DNA from 3 places in the Arthrobacter sp. GQ119 genome. Region 2 is predicted to be linked to each of the others. Evidence: riboswitches for the same ligand, from Rfam matches in the RefSeq annotation. Region 2 holds a riboswitch; each other region holds the start of a gene.
What was found. Region 2 has a riboswitch for S-adenosylmethionine ahead of metX (homoserine O-acetyltransferase MetX). Riboswitches for the same ligand answer to the same signal wherever they lie in the genome.
Positions count from the first base shown of each region.

Region 1: another riboswitch for S-adenosylmethionine. It lies ahead of AC6CH3_RS04660 (aminotransferase class V-fold PLP-dependent enzyme); the one in region 2 lies ahead of metX (homoserine O-acetyltransferase MetX).
Region 3: another riboswitch for S-adenosylmethionine. It lies ahead of AC6CH3_RS10945 (DUF1737 domain-containing protein); the one in region 2 lies ahead of metX (homoserine O-acetyltransferase MetX).

Region 1 covers NZ_JCAXEA010000003.1:234,512-239,636, reverse strand. The annotation lists gene AC6CH3_RS04670 (metal-dependent transcriptional regulator) at 1-34, opposite strand, end outside; gene AC6CH3_RS04665 (class I SAM-dependent methyltransferase) at 66-824, opposite strand; gene AC6CH3_RS04660 (aminotransferase class V-fold PLP-dependent enzyme) at 918-2,327, opposite strand; SAM riboswitch class IV at 2,362-2,475, opposite strand; gene hisN (histidinol-phosphatase) at 2,645-3,457, opposite strand; gene rsgA (ribosome small subunit-dependent GTPase A) at 3,524-4,639, opposite strand; gene aroA (3-phosphoshikimate 1-carboxyvinyltransferase) at 4,623-5,125, opposite strand, start outside.
Region 2 covers NZ_JCAXEA010000001.1:152,030-157,154, forward strand. The annotation lists gene AC6CH3_RS00770 (MFS transporter) at 1-1,253, opposite strand, end outside; gene metX (homoserine O-acetyltransferase MetX) at 1,481-2,680, opposite strand; SAM riboswitch class IV at 2,693-2,808, opposite strand; gene AC6CH3_RS00780 (VOC family protein) at 2,996-3,634, shown strand; gene AC6CH3_RS00785 (CPBP family intramembrane glutamic endopeptidase) at 3,742-4,521, opposite strand; gene AC6CH3_RS00790 (histidine phosphatase family protein) at 4,618-5,125, shown strand, end outside.
Region 3 covers NZ_JCAXEA010000010.1:51,299-56,423, reverse strand. The annotation lists gene AC6CH3_RS10955 (aromatic amino acid ammonia-lyase) at 1-590, opposite strand, end outside; gene AC6CH3_RS10950 (NtaA/DmoA family FMN-dependent monooxygenase) at 595-1,890, opposite strand; SAM riboswitch class IV at 2,078-2,191, shown strand; gene AC6CH3_RS10945 (DUF1737 domain-containing protein) at 2,205-2,513, shown strand; gene AC6CH3_RS10940 (rhodanese-like domain-containing protein) at 2,510-2,920, shown strand; gene AC6CH3_RS10935 (O-succinylhomoserine sulfhydrylase) at 2,921-4,129, shown strand; gene AC6CH3_RS10930 (PKD domain-containing protein) at 4,196-5,125, opposite strand, start outside.

The DNA of each region.
Region 1 (5,125 bases), on a different contig from region 2:
CCTCGATCGAGGAGGATGGCGTACTGGTCTTCACGGATCCAAGCCTACCCGCTGCACGGACGACATCATGCCCTGACAGCCCGCCACGTCTGAGTGAGGTAGGGAAGGCGCAGCAGTTCGCCTTCGGTATGCCCCAGATGCTCCTGGAGGTACCAGTCCAGGTTTGCGGTGACCCTGGCCCGGCTGGCCGTGTTGGCTTTGAGGTAGTAGCTGCGCGACTTCGCCAGCTCAACGACGTCGGAAGTGGTGACCGGGTCCTCCCAACGGGTGAGGTGGCTTTCCAGTCCCGCGAATTCCGGACCCAGCGGGGGCCGGAAGTGCGGCTTGTGGACGTCACCGGCATGCATGATGCGCGAGAGCCTGTGGACCCAGGGCACGGATGTGTCCAGCTGGTTCCAGACCAGGCCAAGCACACCGCCGGGCCGCAGGATCCTGGCGATCTCGCTGCTGGCACGCAGCGGGTCGCACCAGTGCCATGCCTGCGCCACCGTGACGACGTCGAATGCCGATCCGGAAAGTCCCGTGTCCTCCGCGGTTCCCTCCAGCGCCTCCACCGCAGGGTAGGCGTTGCGGAGCTGCTCAAGCATGTCTGGGGAGGGGTCAACCGCGCTGACATGCAGGCCGCGTGTCACGAGCAGCTCCGTGTACTTGCCGGTTCCTGCCCCTATATCGGCCGCCGTCCGTGCGCCGGAAGGGACCAGCCAATCCGCGGACTCAGCCGGGTAGCCGGGCCGAACACGGTGGTAATGCTCGCCGCCGTCCTGGAAGCTTTGACCGAGCTCCTGCCGCCGCCCGTGGTCGAGTTTAGGGCCACCGCGTGCCACGCGCCGTCTCCTTAGGGCAGGGTAAAAATTGACCCTTCGAATTTACCGCATTTGTGACTGCGCCGTCTGGCGGCCGTCAGTCCAGGGTGCCGCTCAGTCCAGGGTGCAGGGCGCAGCGCCCGCGGTGCCGGGGGTGTTCGGTGCCCAATGCGGGTAGGTGCGGGTGTCGTTGGAGGGAACCCAGCGCCCGGAGTCCACCACGTAGTCCCAGCCGAGGCCGCTGCGGCGCAGCTCCTCGATGCCGGCGAGGAGCCGCTGGACGTCCTCAAGCCGTGACCCGACGCCGAAGCTGGCGCGCAGGGAACCCGAGGGCAGGCCCAGACGCTTGAGGAGCGGGTGGGCGCAGAAGCGGCCGTCGCGCAGCCCTACGCCGTGCTCGGCAGACAGGTAGGCAGCCACCAGTCCGGCGTCGTAGCCCTCCACCGAAAAGTTGACCACGCCGATGGTGTCGGTGTCGGGGTCGGTGTCCGAGAAGATCTGGTGGACAGTGACGCCGTCGATCTTCTGCAGGCCCTCGACGAGGAAGGACCGGATGGCGGCCTCGTGCGTGTGCCACTGCTCCTGGTCCAGGGCGGCGATCACCTGGGCCGCCCGTGCGAGGGTGGCTGCGCCCAGGACGTTGGGCGAGCCGCCTTCGTGCCGCGCGGGGCCGGTGGTCCAGCTGACGCCGTCGAGCCGGGCTTCACTGACTGCGCCGCCGCCGGCAAGGTGCGGGGATCCGGCGTCGAGCCAGTCGGTGCGTCCCACCAGGACGCCGGAACCGAAAGGCGCGTACAGCTTGTGGCCGGAGAAGGCGAGGTAGTCGACGTCGTCCGCGGCGATGTTGATGCGGCGGTGCGGCGCGAGCTGCGCAGCGTCCACCACGATCCGGGCGCCGAATTCGTGCGCCAGGGCGGCGAGGCGGCGGATCGGCAGGATCTCGCCGGTGACGTTGGAAGCGCCGGTCACGGCAAGGAGGATGATGTCGCCCTGCTCGAGTTCAGCCCGAAGGCTGTCGATGGTGGCCTCAAGGGTCTCGGACGCCACCACGCTGCGGTGGGGCACGCCCTGCCACGGCAGCAGGTTGGCGTGGTGCTCGATGTCCAGGTACAGGACTTCCCCGGTGTGGCCGTGGTCCTCCACGGGGAGGCAGCCGGCCAGCAGGTTCAGCGAATCCGTAGTGTTCCGCGTGAAGATCACGGAGTCGTCCGGGCGGCCGCCGACAAACTCGCGGACGATGTTCCGGGCATTTTCATAGACAGAGGTGCTGATCTGCGAGGCGTAGCCGGCCCCGCGGTGCACGCTGGCGTAGAACGGCAGGATCTCGTTGAGGTAGGCGGAGACTACGGAGAGTGCAGGCGCCGACGCTCCATAGTCGAGGTTGGCATAGCGCACGTGGCCACCCTGGATGAGCGGGGCCTGGATTTCAGCGCCGGTCACTGCCGCCAGCGGCCGTCCGGCAGCGGCAAACCGATCGTCGAGCAGGCCGGCGCCAGTGTTGGAGGAGAAGGTTGCAGTAGTCATGGGACCTCGCTGTGAAAGGACCCCTTGTGACGGGGATCCGCGCTTGCCGGGTCCGTTCCGGACCGGCCTGGTCGTCACCCGGGGCACCCCACCGCGAATGGAGGGTTGCCGGCCAGCAAACCGGGGTTTTACGCTGGCACTCGTGACCTGTAGAAAAGCCTAGAACACCCGCCCGCCGATGAAAAAGCGGTTGCAATTGTTAAGCCGTTTGTTACAGCCGTCCGAAATTCGGGCAACTGGCCGAACATACGACGTCGGACCCCGCACCGAGGACGGAGTCCGACGTCGAATATTCCCCGAAAGCGCGCTGGGCCGAACTACAGCAGATCGTCCAACTGCGGGTTGAGGCGCTTGAGAACCTCGGAATGAAGGATCGAGTTGGTGGCCAGGGCGTTGCCGCCGAAGGGACCGTCGGTTCCCTCCAGGGAGGTGAAACGGCCGCCCGCCTCCGTGACGATGGGCACCAGCGCAGCCATGTCGTACAGGTTCAGTTCGGGTTCGCAGGCAATGTCAACGCAGCCTTCAGCCACCATGCAGTAGGACCAGAAATCCCCGAAGGCACGGGTCCGCCACACGTCCTCAGTGAGGGCAAGGAACTCATCCAGGTTTCCCCGCTCCTTCCAGCCGCCGAGGCTGGAGTAGGACAGCGATGCGTCCGAGAGCTTCGAGACGTTGGAGACTCTGAGCCGGGTGGCAGCGGCCAGCGAACGGCCCATATAGGCGCCGGCGCCCCTGGCCGCCCACCAGCGCTTTCCAAGTGCGGGCGCACTCACCAGGCCCACCACGGGCTCACCTTCATCAACGAGCGCGATCAGCGTGGCCCAGACCGGGACTCCGCGGACGAAGTTCTTGGTCCCGTCGATGGGGTCAATGATCCAGCGCCGGGAGCCGTGGCCGGAACTGCCGAACTCCTCGCCGAGGACGGCATCGCGGGGGCGGGAACGGGACAGCTGGCCGCGGATGGATTCCTCGGCGGCTTTGTCGGCATCCGTCACGGGTGTCAGGTCAGGCTTGGTTTCGATCTGAAGATCAAGCGCCTTGAACCGGCTCATGGTCTGGTCGTCCACGGAATCCGCCAGTACATGGGCCAGGCGCAGGTCGTCGTTGTAGCTCGAAGCGGGTTGGGTCATGGTTCCAAACTACCGTCAAAGAACCGGCGGGGCGGGGATGTCCGCTGGCCGGAGGCGCCGTGCGGCTCAGCTGACGCTTCCGAGTTCCTTTGTTTCCTGGGCTTCCATGCGCGGATCGGTGCCCAGCAGCCGGCGCAGGGAGGCAAGGCGCGCGGGACCGGAAGGTCCTGCATTGCCGGCCTCCACCCAGGCGTCCACGCCGCAGTTCACGGCTGAGGCATCATGCTTGCAGCCCCGCTCGCAGGCCTCCGTGCCGGGCTCCAGGTCGGGGAACGAATGCAGGATCCGGTCCGGATCCACATGGGCCAGGCCGAACGAACGGATGCCCGGGGTGTCGATGATCCAGCTCCCGGAGGGCGCGTCGGCAAGTTTCAGCGCGAGGGCCGACGACGACGTGTGCCTGCCGCGTCCCGTGACGGCGTTGACGCCCCCGGTGGCACGTTCCGCGCCGGTCAGGGCGTTCACCATGGTGGATTTGCCGACGCCGGAGTGGCCCAGCATGACGGTGACTTTGCCGTCCAGATGGGCGCGCAGCTCGGAGACGGCGTTTATGTCGAGGCGGGCGGACAGTCCGTCGTCGGAGCGGGCATCGATGCCGGAAGCCGCCGAGTCGGCGGTGCGGCTGATGATGACCGGGAAATCGAGGTGCCGGTAGTTGTCCAGCAGTTCCGAGGGGTCCTTCACGTCGGCCTTGGTGACGAGCAGCAGCGGCTCGATGCCGGCATCGTAGGCGGCCACCAGCGCACGGTCGATGAAACCGGTCCGGGGCTCCGGATTGGCTGCCGCCACAACAACCACCAGCTGGTCCGCGTTGGCCACGACGGCCCGTTCGACCGGATCAGTGTCGTCGGCGCTGCGGCGCAGCAGCGTCTTCCGGTCCTGGATCTTCACGAGCCGGGCCAGTGTGTCCGGAGCTCCTGACACATCTCCGACGAGGGACACGAAGTCCCCCGCCACCACGGGGGAGCGGCGGAGCTCACGCGCCCGGGCGGCAATGACGGTGCGTTCGTCGCCGGAGTCCTCGCCGACAACCGCCGTGTAGCGGCCGCGGTCAACGGTGATGATGCGTCCCGTCACGGCGTCGTCGTGGCTGGGCCGGTCCTTGGTACGGGGCCGGGAGCCTTTCTTGTTGGGCCGGATGCGGACGTCGGATTCGTCCCAGGACTCAGTGCTGCGTGCCACCGGTGGTCCCTGCGGCGTTGCCCTGCCCGCTGTGGGTGCCTTGCGCGACCATGTCCGCCCACAGCTGCGGGAAGTCCGGCATGGTTTTGGCTGTGGTGCCGATGTCCTGGACCTCGACGCCCCTGACAGCCAGTCCAAGGATGGCGCCCGCGGTGGCCATCCGGTGGTCAGCGTAGCTGCGGACCACGCCGCCATGGAGCTTTGCGGGCCGGATCACCAGCCCGTCGTCTGTCTCGTGGACGTCGCCGCCAAGGCCGTTGATTTCCGCCGCCAGCGCTGCCAGGCGGTCCGTCTCGTGTCCCCGAAGGTGCGCGATGCCGCTGAGCCGGGACGGGCCGGAGGCCAGGGCGCAGAGCGCCGCGACAGTAGGGGCGAGCTCGCTGGTGTCGGCGAAGTCCGCGCCGCGGATCTCGCTGCCGCCTGTGACGGTCAGCGTTCCGGCTTCCAGCGTCACGGTGGCACCCATCGCCGGGAGGATGCTCCGCC
Region 2 (5,125 bases):
AGGTAGAGCGCCACAGGGGTGGAGGACTTGAAGCTGCCCAGCAGGGAGGTGGCGATGATCGGTGCCATGGAACCGGCCACGATGGACGTCACCTGGTAGCCCAGCGAAACGCCGGAGTAGCGCATCCGGGTGGGGAACATCTCGGCCATGATGGACGGCTGGCCGGCGTACATGAGGGCGTGGAACATCAGGCCGATGGTGATCGCGGCGAGGATGATGAGGTCATTGGCGGTGTCCATCATGGGGAAGGCGAAGAAGCCCCAGGTTCCGCCCAGGATGGCGCCGGCCATGTAGACGGGACGTCGGCCGAAGGCGTCGGACAGCTTGCCGACCAGCGGGACCGTGCAGAAGTGGATGAAGTGCGCCACCAGCAGGAGCAGCAGGATCCGGGACGTGTCGGTCTGCACGACGACCTTCAGGTAGGTGATGGAGAACGTCACCACGAGGTAGTAGAGGATGTTCTCGGCAAAGCGCAGGCCCATGGCGGTGAAGACGCCGCGCGGGTAGCGGCGGAAGACCTCGGCGACGCCGTAGCCCTTCTTCTCGACGGTGACTTCCTTGCGGGCTTCGAGGAAGATCGGTGCGTCCTGGACCTTGGTGCGGATGTAGTAGCCGATGATGACGATCACGGCAGACAGCCAGAACGCCACGCGCCAGCCCCAGCCGAGGAATGCCTCCTGGGACAGCGTGGAGGAAAGGGTGAACAGCACGCCGGTGGCCAGCAGGTTTCCCATGGGAACGGCCGACTGCGGCCAGCTGGACCAGAATCCGCGGGACTTGTTGGGGCTGTGCTCGGCAACGAGCAGCACGGCGCCGCCCCATTCACCGCCGACGGCGAAGCCCTGGACGAAGCGGAGGAACACCAGCATCGCCGGGGCCCAGTAACCGATCTGGGCGAAGGTGGGCAGGCAGCCCATGAGGAACGTGGAGACACCCACCAGGATGATGCTCAGCTGCAGCAGCTGCTTGCGGCCGAACTTGTCACCGAAGTGGCCAAACACGATGCCGCCAATCGGCCGGGCCACGAAGCCCACGGCGTAGGTGACGAACGCCGCGATGATTCCATCCAGCTCCGTCCCTGAATTGGGGAAGAACATCTTGCCGAACACCAGGGTGGCTGCGGAGGCATAGAGGAAGAACTCATACCACTCCACCACGGTTCCGGCCATGGAGGCCGTAACCACTTTCTTCAGGCCCGAGGCCTTGACATCGGTTTCCTCTACGCGGCTTGCGGCCGGGTTTTCCGTACTCATTGTGTGAACTCCTTCGGCGTCTTCGTCGACACCACATGGGACCAGGCTCTGGCGGACCTGTGATGTGTGCCACTGGCCGCCGTTTCCAACGAGTATGGTCTGCCCCTGCCGCAAGCTCAACGACAAATAGTGCAGGGCGCATCTGCATAAATGCACAGACACGGGGCACTAAAGCCATCGCCTGCGGCGTCGGAGCCGGTCCCGGGAGCCGGAGTTCAGGCTGGGAATCAGGCCGAGAAATGCCCGCGGAGCTGGGCGCTGAGCTGCCCGATCTCGGTGAGGAAGCCGTCGTGGCCGATCGGCGCTTCGATGACATGGACATCCACGTCACCCGGGAGGGCGTCCGCGAGTTCACGTGACTGGGACGGGAAGTACAGCCGGTCCGAGTCGACGGCGGCGATAAAGAAGTCCGCCGTGGTCCGCGCCAGCGCTTCCTTCAGGGTTCCGCGCCCTCGGCAGATGTCATGGCTCATGAGGGCTTCGGTAATGGCGATGTAGCTGTTGGCGTCGAAGCGCTGGACGAGCTTGCTCCCCTGGTGGTCCAGGTAGCTTTCCACCTGGTACCGGCCGCGGTCCCGGAGGGCATCCGCCTGCAGCGGAGCTTCGCTGTCCTGGGCGTTCCGGCCGAACCGGAAGTCCAGCTCGTGCGCCGAGCGGTAGGTAATGTGGGCGATCCGGCGGGCGAGGGCCAGCCCCGCTTCCGGGATCGGGCCCCCGTAGTAGTCGCCGCCGTTGAAGTTGGGGTCCTGGCGGATGGCGAGGGTCTGCGCCTGTGCAAAGGCGATCTGTTCGGCGGTGCTGCTCGCCCCCGCGGAGATCACGCCGCAGCGGCGCACCCGGTCGGGGAAGGTGACCGCCCACTCCAGGGCGCGGGCGCCGCCCATGGAACCGCCCACAACGGCAAACCAGCTGCTGATGCCGAGCTGGTCAGCCAGGCGCGCTTCGGCAACGGTGGAGTCCCGGAGGGTCACCAGCGGGAAGCGCGAGCCCCACGGCTTGCCATCAGGAGCGGCCGACGCCGGTCCCGTGGATCCGTAACAACCGCCCAGGATGTTGATGGAGACGACAAAGAACCTGTCCGTATCCGCCGGTGCACCCGGTCCGGCCAGCTGCTCCCACCAGCCTTCCTCGTCCCCGCCGCCCCGCGTCACATGGGTGCTCCCGGTGAGGGCGTGCTCCACCAGGATGGCGTTGGAGCCGTCGGCGTTGAGCGTCCCCCATGTTTCGTAGGCAAGCGTGACGTCTGGGAGGAATCCGCCGGCCTCGAGCTCGATGCCGCCGATGTTGGCATACTGGACTGTGCCGTCGGGAACACCGTCCGGAACTCGGCCGTCCAGAACTGTGCCATTGGGAGCTGTGCGATCCTGCACTGCGCCGTCGGGAACTCTGCCGTCCGGCACATCGGTGCGGGTAACGGAAATCGTCATCGGTATACCTCTTCTACGCGCTTGCCCGCCGCCAACTGGCCGGCAGGCCAGGTCTTCACCCGGGGCACCCCACCGCGGAAGGAGGGTTGCCGGCCAGCAAGCCGGGGCTGTCGCTGGCACTCATGACCTGGACCAAGCTTACGAAAGGGCCCACGCTCCGCGCGAAGATTGTGACGGCTATGTGACTCCAGCGGGCCCTGAAGGCTGGCGGCGGGCACCGGAGCGGATCCCGGAAATCTGCTCTTCCGCACATAGCCCGAACGGGTTAGGCAACCCTTAGCTGAGAGCCGCGTCACAAGATGCCAAGATGAGGGCATGCGCATGGATCACGTCTCTTACGCCTGTGAACACGATGGCCTGGCGGCCACCACTGAACGAATTTCGTCCGCCCTCGGCGTTGAAGCCGTGAAGGGCGGAGTACACCCCCGTTTCGGAACGCGGAACATGATTATCCCGCTCGCGGGACACAAATACCTTGAGGTCGTGGAGGTCCTGGACCACCCGGCGTCGGACAAAGCCCCGTTCGGACAGGCCGTGCGCGCACGCTCTGCCGCCGGCGGCGGCTGGATGGGCTGGTGCGTCGAAGTGGACGACCTCGCCCCGTTCGAGGAGCGTCTGGGACGCGCCGCAGTCAACGGCAACCGCAAGTTCCCGGATGGCCGCGAACTCGTGTGGAAGCAGATCGGCATCCTGGGCCTCATTGCGGACCCGCAGGTCCCGTACATGCTGAAGTGGGAGGGCGATCCTTCCCTGCACCCGTCCAACGCCTATGACAGCAACGTGAAGATGTCCAGCCTCACCATCGCTGGCTCCGCCGAACGGGTCACCGAGTGGCTCGGTGAGCCTGTCGAACGGCCCCTGGAGGATGTCGCCGTCAACTGGATGGCTCCGCACGGCACCCCCGGCATTCTGTCCGTCACGTTTGAAACCGCAGCAGGCGCCGTCACCATCTGACGCGCGCGGCAGCAGGCTGCAACTGCACAGCACGCTGCCACTACACTTCGGCCGCCATCAGCGGGTGTCAACGACGCCACCCACCGATGGCGGCCGAATTATTTTCCCTACCCCAGCCCGATGCTCTTTCCGAACAGGCTGAAGCCGACAAAGGCCACTATGTCCAGCAGTGCATGGGCGATGACCAGTGGCATCACCCGCCGGGTTTTGGTGTAGATCCAGGCGAACACCACGCCCATGATCGCATTGCCGATGAACGGCCCCAAGCCCTGGTACAGGTGGTAGCTGCCGCGCAGCATGGAGCTGGCGAAGATCGCCACCGGCACGGACCAGCCGAGCTTCCCGAGTCGGTCCAGCAGATACCCCACCACAATGACTTCCTCCACGATGCCGTGGCGGACCGCGGAAAGAATCAGGACGGGAATCGTCCACCAGTACGCGTCCAGCGCGCTGGGGATGATTGCCGTCGTAATACCCAGCGCGCGGCCCGCGGCATAGAGGCCCAGAGAGGGAATGCCGATCAGCGCCGCCAGCCCCAGTCCCTGGAGCAGGTCACGCCCGGGGCGGGCGAAGTTGAAGCCGAGCTTCCGGAAAGCCGAGCCGCTGTCACTGTCCGTCCCGGCCTTGGGCTGCCGCTGCTCCGTCATGAAGTACAGGACCAGCAGAACGGGCACCAGCGCGAAGATGATGTCCAGGAGCTGGTAGGTCAGATCGAAATATTCGCGAGTGCTTTGCGAACGGTTCAGCGTGGACGTGCCTTGGGCGAGCGGCGCCTGGCTCATCTTGTCCAGGAGCTGCACCACCGAGTAGGCGGCCGACTGGCCCAGCGACAGTCCCAGGACTATCCAGATTTCGATCCGCAGACGACGGCGGGAAGGAACCAACATGTTCCTATCTTGCCTGCAGTTGCTGGTACTTGCCTGTTGGGCTTCCGGACGTATCTGCCGCTGTTGGGTACCAGGCTGGCCCTATGCTGGGAAACTATGAGTGCGCCCGGGAAAATCATCATGATCCGGCACGGCCAGTCCGCCGCCAATGCCGACACCTCCATTTACAACCGGGTGCCCGACTACAGGATTCCGCTCACGCCTTTGGGTGTGGACCAGGCCAGGGCCGCCGGAGAACGCATCCGGCGCGAGCTGGATGGCCAGCAGGTGAGCGTCTATGTCTCGCCCTATCTGCGCGCCTACCAGACGCTGGAAGCACTCGATCTGGGCTCGCTCACGGAGCGGGTGATCGAGGAACCCCGGCTCCGTGAGCAGGACTGGGCCAATTTCCAGATCTCCGGCGACATCGAGGACCAGAAAGAGCTGCGGAACGCCTACGGCCACTTCTTTTACCGGTTCCGCGAGGGCGAGTCCGGGTCGGATGTCTATGACCGCATTTCGTCATTCATGGAGACCCTGTACCGGCACTGGGCCAAGCCGGACTACTCCCCCAACGCCCTGCTGGTCACGCACGGCCTGACGATGCGCCTGTTCTGCATGCGCT
Region 3 (5,125 bases), on a different contig from region 2:
AGGCCAGCCGCGGCGAGCGCCGCCGCGCCGGAAATGATGCTCCCGTCGGGTGCCAGTGCCTGTCCTTCACCGATGGCGACGGCGGCCACCGCGGCCAGCTGCGTCAGGTCTGAGGAGCCGACGGAACCGTCGCGGGGGATGGCGGGAAGCACACCCCGGTTGAGCAGTTCTGCATAGAACCGGGCTGCTTCAGGGCGGACGCCGGAGCCGCCGCGGGTGAAGCCGATCAGCCTCGCGAGGATCACGGCCCGGATTTCCTCCGGAGCGAGTACGGCGCCGATCCCGCTGTGGTGGTAGCGGACCACCTGCACCTGATAGTCGAGGATGGATTCTTCCACCACAGCCGTGTCCCGGCCGGAGCCCAGCAGGGTGTTCAGCCCGTAAACCCTGCGGCCGGAGTCGATGGCCGACTGGACCACATCCCTGGAGAGGCCCATCAGCTCCATTGCGTCAGCGCTCAGGACGACTTCGACCGTCGGATCGGAGGCGACCCGCGCCACGTCGGCGGCTACAAGGTGTGCCGTGCCGATCAGGAAGGTGGCACGTTTTGCGTCCGGCAGCAGGCTGTCCGGCCTCCGTGTCCCGGCCATGGCACTAGAAGTCCAGCAGGTTCCGGCGGAGGCCGCCGTCGCTGTAGCTTGTCCGCAGCAGTCCGCGGCGCCGGAGCACCGGTGCCAGTTTGTCCAGCACGCCGTGCACGGTGGCCGGGTCCACGAAGCCGGAGAAGAGGAAGCCGTCCCCGCCAACAGCGGCGCCTGTTTCCTCGAGGTGGTCGGCGATTTCCTCCGCGGTGCCGATGATGCTGTCCCCGGCCCCACCGCTGCGGGCCTGCAGGATCTCCCGCAGCGTCGAGCCCGGCGGGGCAGCCTTGGAGAAGTGTTCCAGCGTGCCCTGGTTGCTGTTGGTGCTCAGTTCCGGCAGCGGCTCGTCCAGGTCGAACTGTTTGAAGTCGATGACGGACAGATATGAGATCGAATTAAGCTGGCTGTCCACGTCCCGCTGCGACAGCTCCCGCCGCGCGGCCCGCAGCTCCTCCGCCTCGGCTTTGGAGCCCACCACAGTGGGCTTGAGGACGAACAGGACCTTGACGTCGTCGGGGTTCCTGCCCGCCTTGGCGGCTTCGGCCCGGATGGAGTCGCGGTAGGCCTTCATGCCCTCGGAGCCGCGGGCCAGCGCTATGGCAACGTCCGCGTTGCCTCCCGCGAAGGCCTTGCCGCGCGGCGATGCCCCGGCCTGCACCAGTACTGGCTCCTCCGGCAGGGGAGCCGTGTTCAGCGGGCCGCGGACCCGGAAGAATTCGCCCTCGTGGTGGATGGGCCGCACCTTCGTGTGGTCGGCGAAGACCCCGGCCCCGGCGTCCTCCACGATGGCGTCCTGGTCCCAGCTGCGCCAGAGCTTCCGCACCACGTCCACGAATTCCTCCGCCTTCTCGTAGCGGAGGTCGTGCTCGATTTGCTGGTCCAGCCCGTAGTTCTGTGCGGCGAGGTCGCTGCCGGAGGTCACCACGTTCCAGCCGAGCTGGCCGTTGGAGAAGTGCTGCAGCGTGGCCAGCAGCCGGGCCGCCGTGAACGGCGGATAAAAGGAGGCGCTGACGGTGGGGACGATGCCGAGGTGCTCCGTGGCGGAGAGCAGGTACGGGACAAGGGCCAGCGGATCGTGCTTGGGCGCGAAGGAGGCCTGTGCCAGCGAGACTTCGGCGCTCCCGCCATAGGTGTCGGGGACGGTGAGGGAGTCCTCGATGATGAACAGGTCCAGTCCGGCCCGCTCGAACTCGCGTACGGCATGCTGGTACAGGCCGGGTTTTTTCCAGTCATAGCCGATCCCGTAACCGGGTGTCCCCCAGCCCTGGACCCCGAACCCGTGGCCCACAAACCACCCAAAGTGCAGCATGGGGTCGACTGTATTGGCATTCGATTCGTTCACTGGTGCCTGGTTTCATCCGGCGTTGCGGCGGTTCATCTCCCGTCATTATGCACCCGGTCGTGATCTTTGTAACCGACGCTGCAGGCCTCCAGCGTTACGGAACATGACGACGGCGGCGGTGCGCGCCGGCGTCGTCGGTGTTACTTTTTTGAGGAGTAATGAGAACCGGCGCCAAGCCCTGACTGGCCGGTCGGCAACCCTCCCTTTCGCGGCGGGGTGCCTCAGGTGAATACTCGGCAATCGACCACTCGAGCTGCAAGCGTGAGAGAAGGAGATCCGTCATGACGGACGCGCCCGCCGGCGCCACCCTGCCGGCCCCGCAGGACAAACCTGAGGAAAAACTGGCCTACCGCCTGATCACCGGACCGGACAACCGTGCCTTCTGCGAACGCATTTCGGACGCCCTGGCCGAAGGGTATGTGCTGCACGGCAACCCGGCAGCCGCGTTCAACGGCAGGGACGTGATCGTGGCGCAGGCGGTCATCCTGCCCCTCGCCGTCGCAACAGCTGATGCCGCCGTGGCCACCGCCGTGGACCGGCTGGACTCGGACGAGAACCTCGACGCCGAAGCCTTCGAGGGGCACGCATGAGCTACGCCGGAGACCTCACCCCGCACGAAGCATGGACCAAGCTGGAGGAGGGCGCCGTCCTGGTGGACGTCCGCACCGAGGGCGAATGGGCACACATCGGCATCCCCGACACCAAGGCCACCGAGAATGACCCGCTGTTCATCCAGTGGACCTTCCCGGGCGGCATCCCCAACCGGGCCTTCATCGACGAGCTCAAGCAGCAGGCTCCGGAGGACGGCGGCGCCGAGCTCGTCTTCCTGTGCCGCTCCGGCCAGCGCTCCATTGCCGCCGCCATCGCGGCGACCCAGGCCGGCTTCACCTCGTACAACGTCCTCGAAGGCTTCGAGGGAGAGCCCGACCGGTACGGTGAGCGCACCGTCAACGGCTGGAAAAACCGCGGTCTGCCGACAAACCTGGGAAAGAACTAAGTGACCTTCAATCAAGATGCCGCCGGCTGGAGTCCCGAGACCCAAGCCGTCCGCGGCGGGCTGGACCGCACCAATTTCCAGGAGACCACTGAGCCGATCTTCCTGAACTCCGGCTTCGTCTACGAGTCCGCGGCCGCTGCCGAGCGCGCCTTCACCGGTGAGGACGAACGCTTCGTCTATTCCCGCTACGGCAACCCGTCCGTGGCCACCTTCCAGGAGCGCCTCCGCCTGCTCGAAGGCACGGAAGCATGCTTCGCCGCGGCGTCCGGCATGTCCGCCGTTTTCACTGCCCTGGGCGCCCTGCTGGCCACCGGGGACCGCGTGGTGGCCGCCCGCTCGCTGTTCGGCTCCTGCTTCGTGATCCTCAACGAAATCCTGCCGCGCTGGGGCGTGGAGACGATCTTCGTGGACGGTCCGGACCTTGAGCAGTGGCGCACGGCCCTCTCGGTGCCCACCACTGCCGTCTTTTTCGAGTCACCGTCCAATCCCATGCAGGAGATTGTGGACATCGCCGCCGTCAGCGAGCTCGCCCACGCGGCCGGCGCGACCGTCGTCGTCGATAACGTGTTCGCCACTCCCCTGCTGCAGCGCTGCGGCGACCTCGGCGCCGACGTGATCGTCTATTCGGGCACCAAGCACATCGACGGCCAGGGCCGCGTGCTGGGCGGCGCCATCCTGGGCACCAAGGAATTCATCGACGGACCCGTCAAGCAGCTGATGCGCCACACCGGGCCTAACCTGTCCGCGTTCAACGCCTGGGTGCTCACTAAGGGGCTGGAAACCATGGCGCTGCGGGTGAACCATTCATCGGCCACCGCGCTGCGCCTCGCCGAATGGCTTGAGGACCAGCCGGCCATCAGCTGGGTCAAGTACCCGCTGCTGAAGTCCCACCCGCAGTACGAGCTTGCCGCCAAGCAGATGAAGGCCGGCGGCACCGTGCTCACCCTGGAACTCGCGACGACGGCGGGCCAGTCGGCCAAGGAGGCCGCCTTTGCGCTGCTGGACGCCCTGAAGATCATCGACATCTCCAACAACCTCGGCGACGCCAAGACCCTCATCACCCACCCCGCCACCACCACGCATCGTGCCATGGGGCCGGAAGGTCGCGCAGCCATCGGGCTCAGCGACGGCGTGGTGCGGCTGTCCGTAGGCCTGGAGGATCCCGAGGACCTGATCGGCGACCTGGAGCAGGCGCTCAAGCAAATCTGAGGTCCTGGGTTGGCAGGACCGCCGGTTGGGCGGTCCCCTGGTCCGGTCCTTGGTCCAGTCCCGCGGTCAGCTTTCCGGCCTCAGGGCAGTCCGCCACGCTCCGGCCGCCTTGGCCGCGCTGAATGTCCAAGTCGCGGTGCCGCTGGCGCCCGCCGTAGTCTGTGCCCGGTCGGCCTGCTCGGCGATCTGGCCGTTGGCCGCCTCCCACCGCTCCGTCCACCCCGTGGGCGCCGTCGCACCCGGCGTTGCCGCGTCGAAGCCGACGCCGCCAATCAGCCGGGCACCATCCCTGGAGGTCGTGACGCTGGGGACAGTGATGCTCGTGGCGGTATACGTCGCGTTGACCGCCGTGGCCACCGCGCTGTCCAGGGGCGTTGTATTGCTGACGCCGTCGTAGGCCGTAATGCCGCCGCCCCACTTCACGGCCTTGCTCAACGTCCAGGTGTACGTTGCCGGATCCGCGGACCCCACGACGCGGTAGTAGGCGAAGACCCGTGCGCCCGATGTGGTGGTGCTGTTGATTCCCAGCCCGTTGACGATGGCGGTCCAGCCGGCCGGCACCGCCGCCGTGGGGTTCAGGTCCGCGGTAAACGAGGCGACCAGGACATCCCCGGCCGTTCGGCCTGCAGGCGCGGCGAGGGAGACCGTGCTGGTTGCCGTTGTCGCGTTGGCCGTGGTTGAGCTGCGGACGGAGATCCCCAAGCTGGTGCCGTCGGACGGGTTGACCGTGATCGTCCTGGTGGTCGACGACGAGCCTGCCGCGTTCGTGGCCGTCAGCCGTGCCGTATAGGTGCCGGATGCGCTGTAGGTGTGGGACGGGTTCCGTGTGGTTGAGGTGCTGCCGTCACCGAAATTCCAGGCCCATGACGTCGGCAACCCCACGGATGTATCGGTGAAGCTCACCGTCAGGGGAACCGTGCCGGTGGTTGGCGTGGCCGTGAACGACGCGACCGGGGCGGTGTTCCCGGGCGGGGTGCCGAGGCTGCGGTCGGAGAA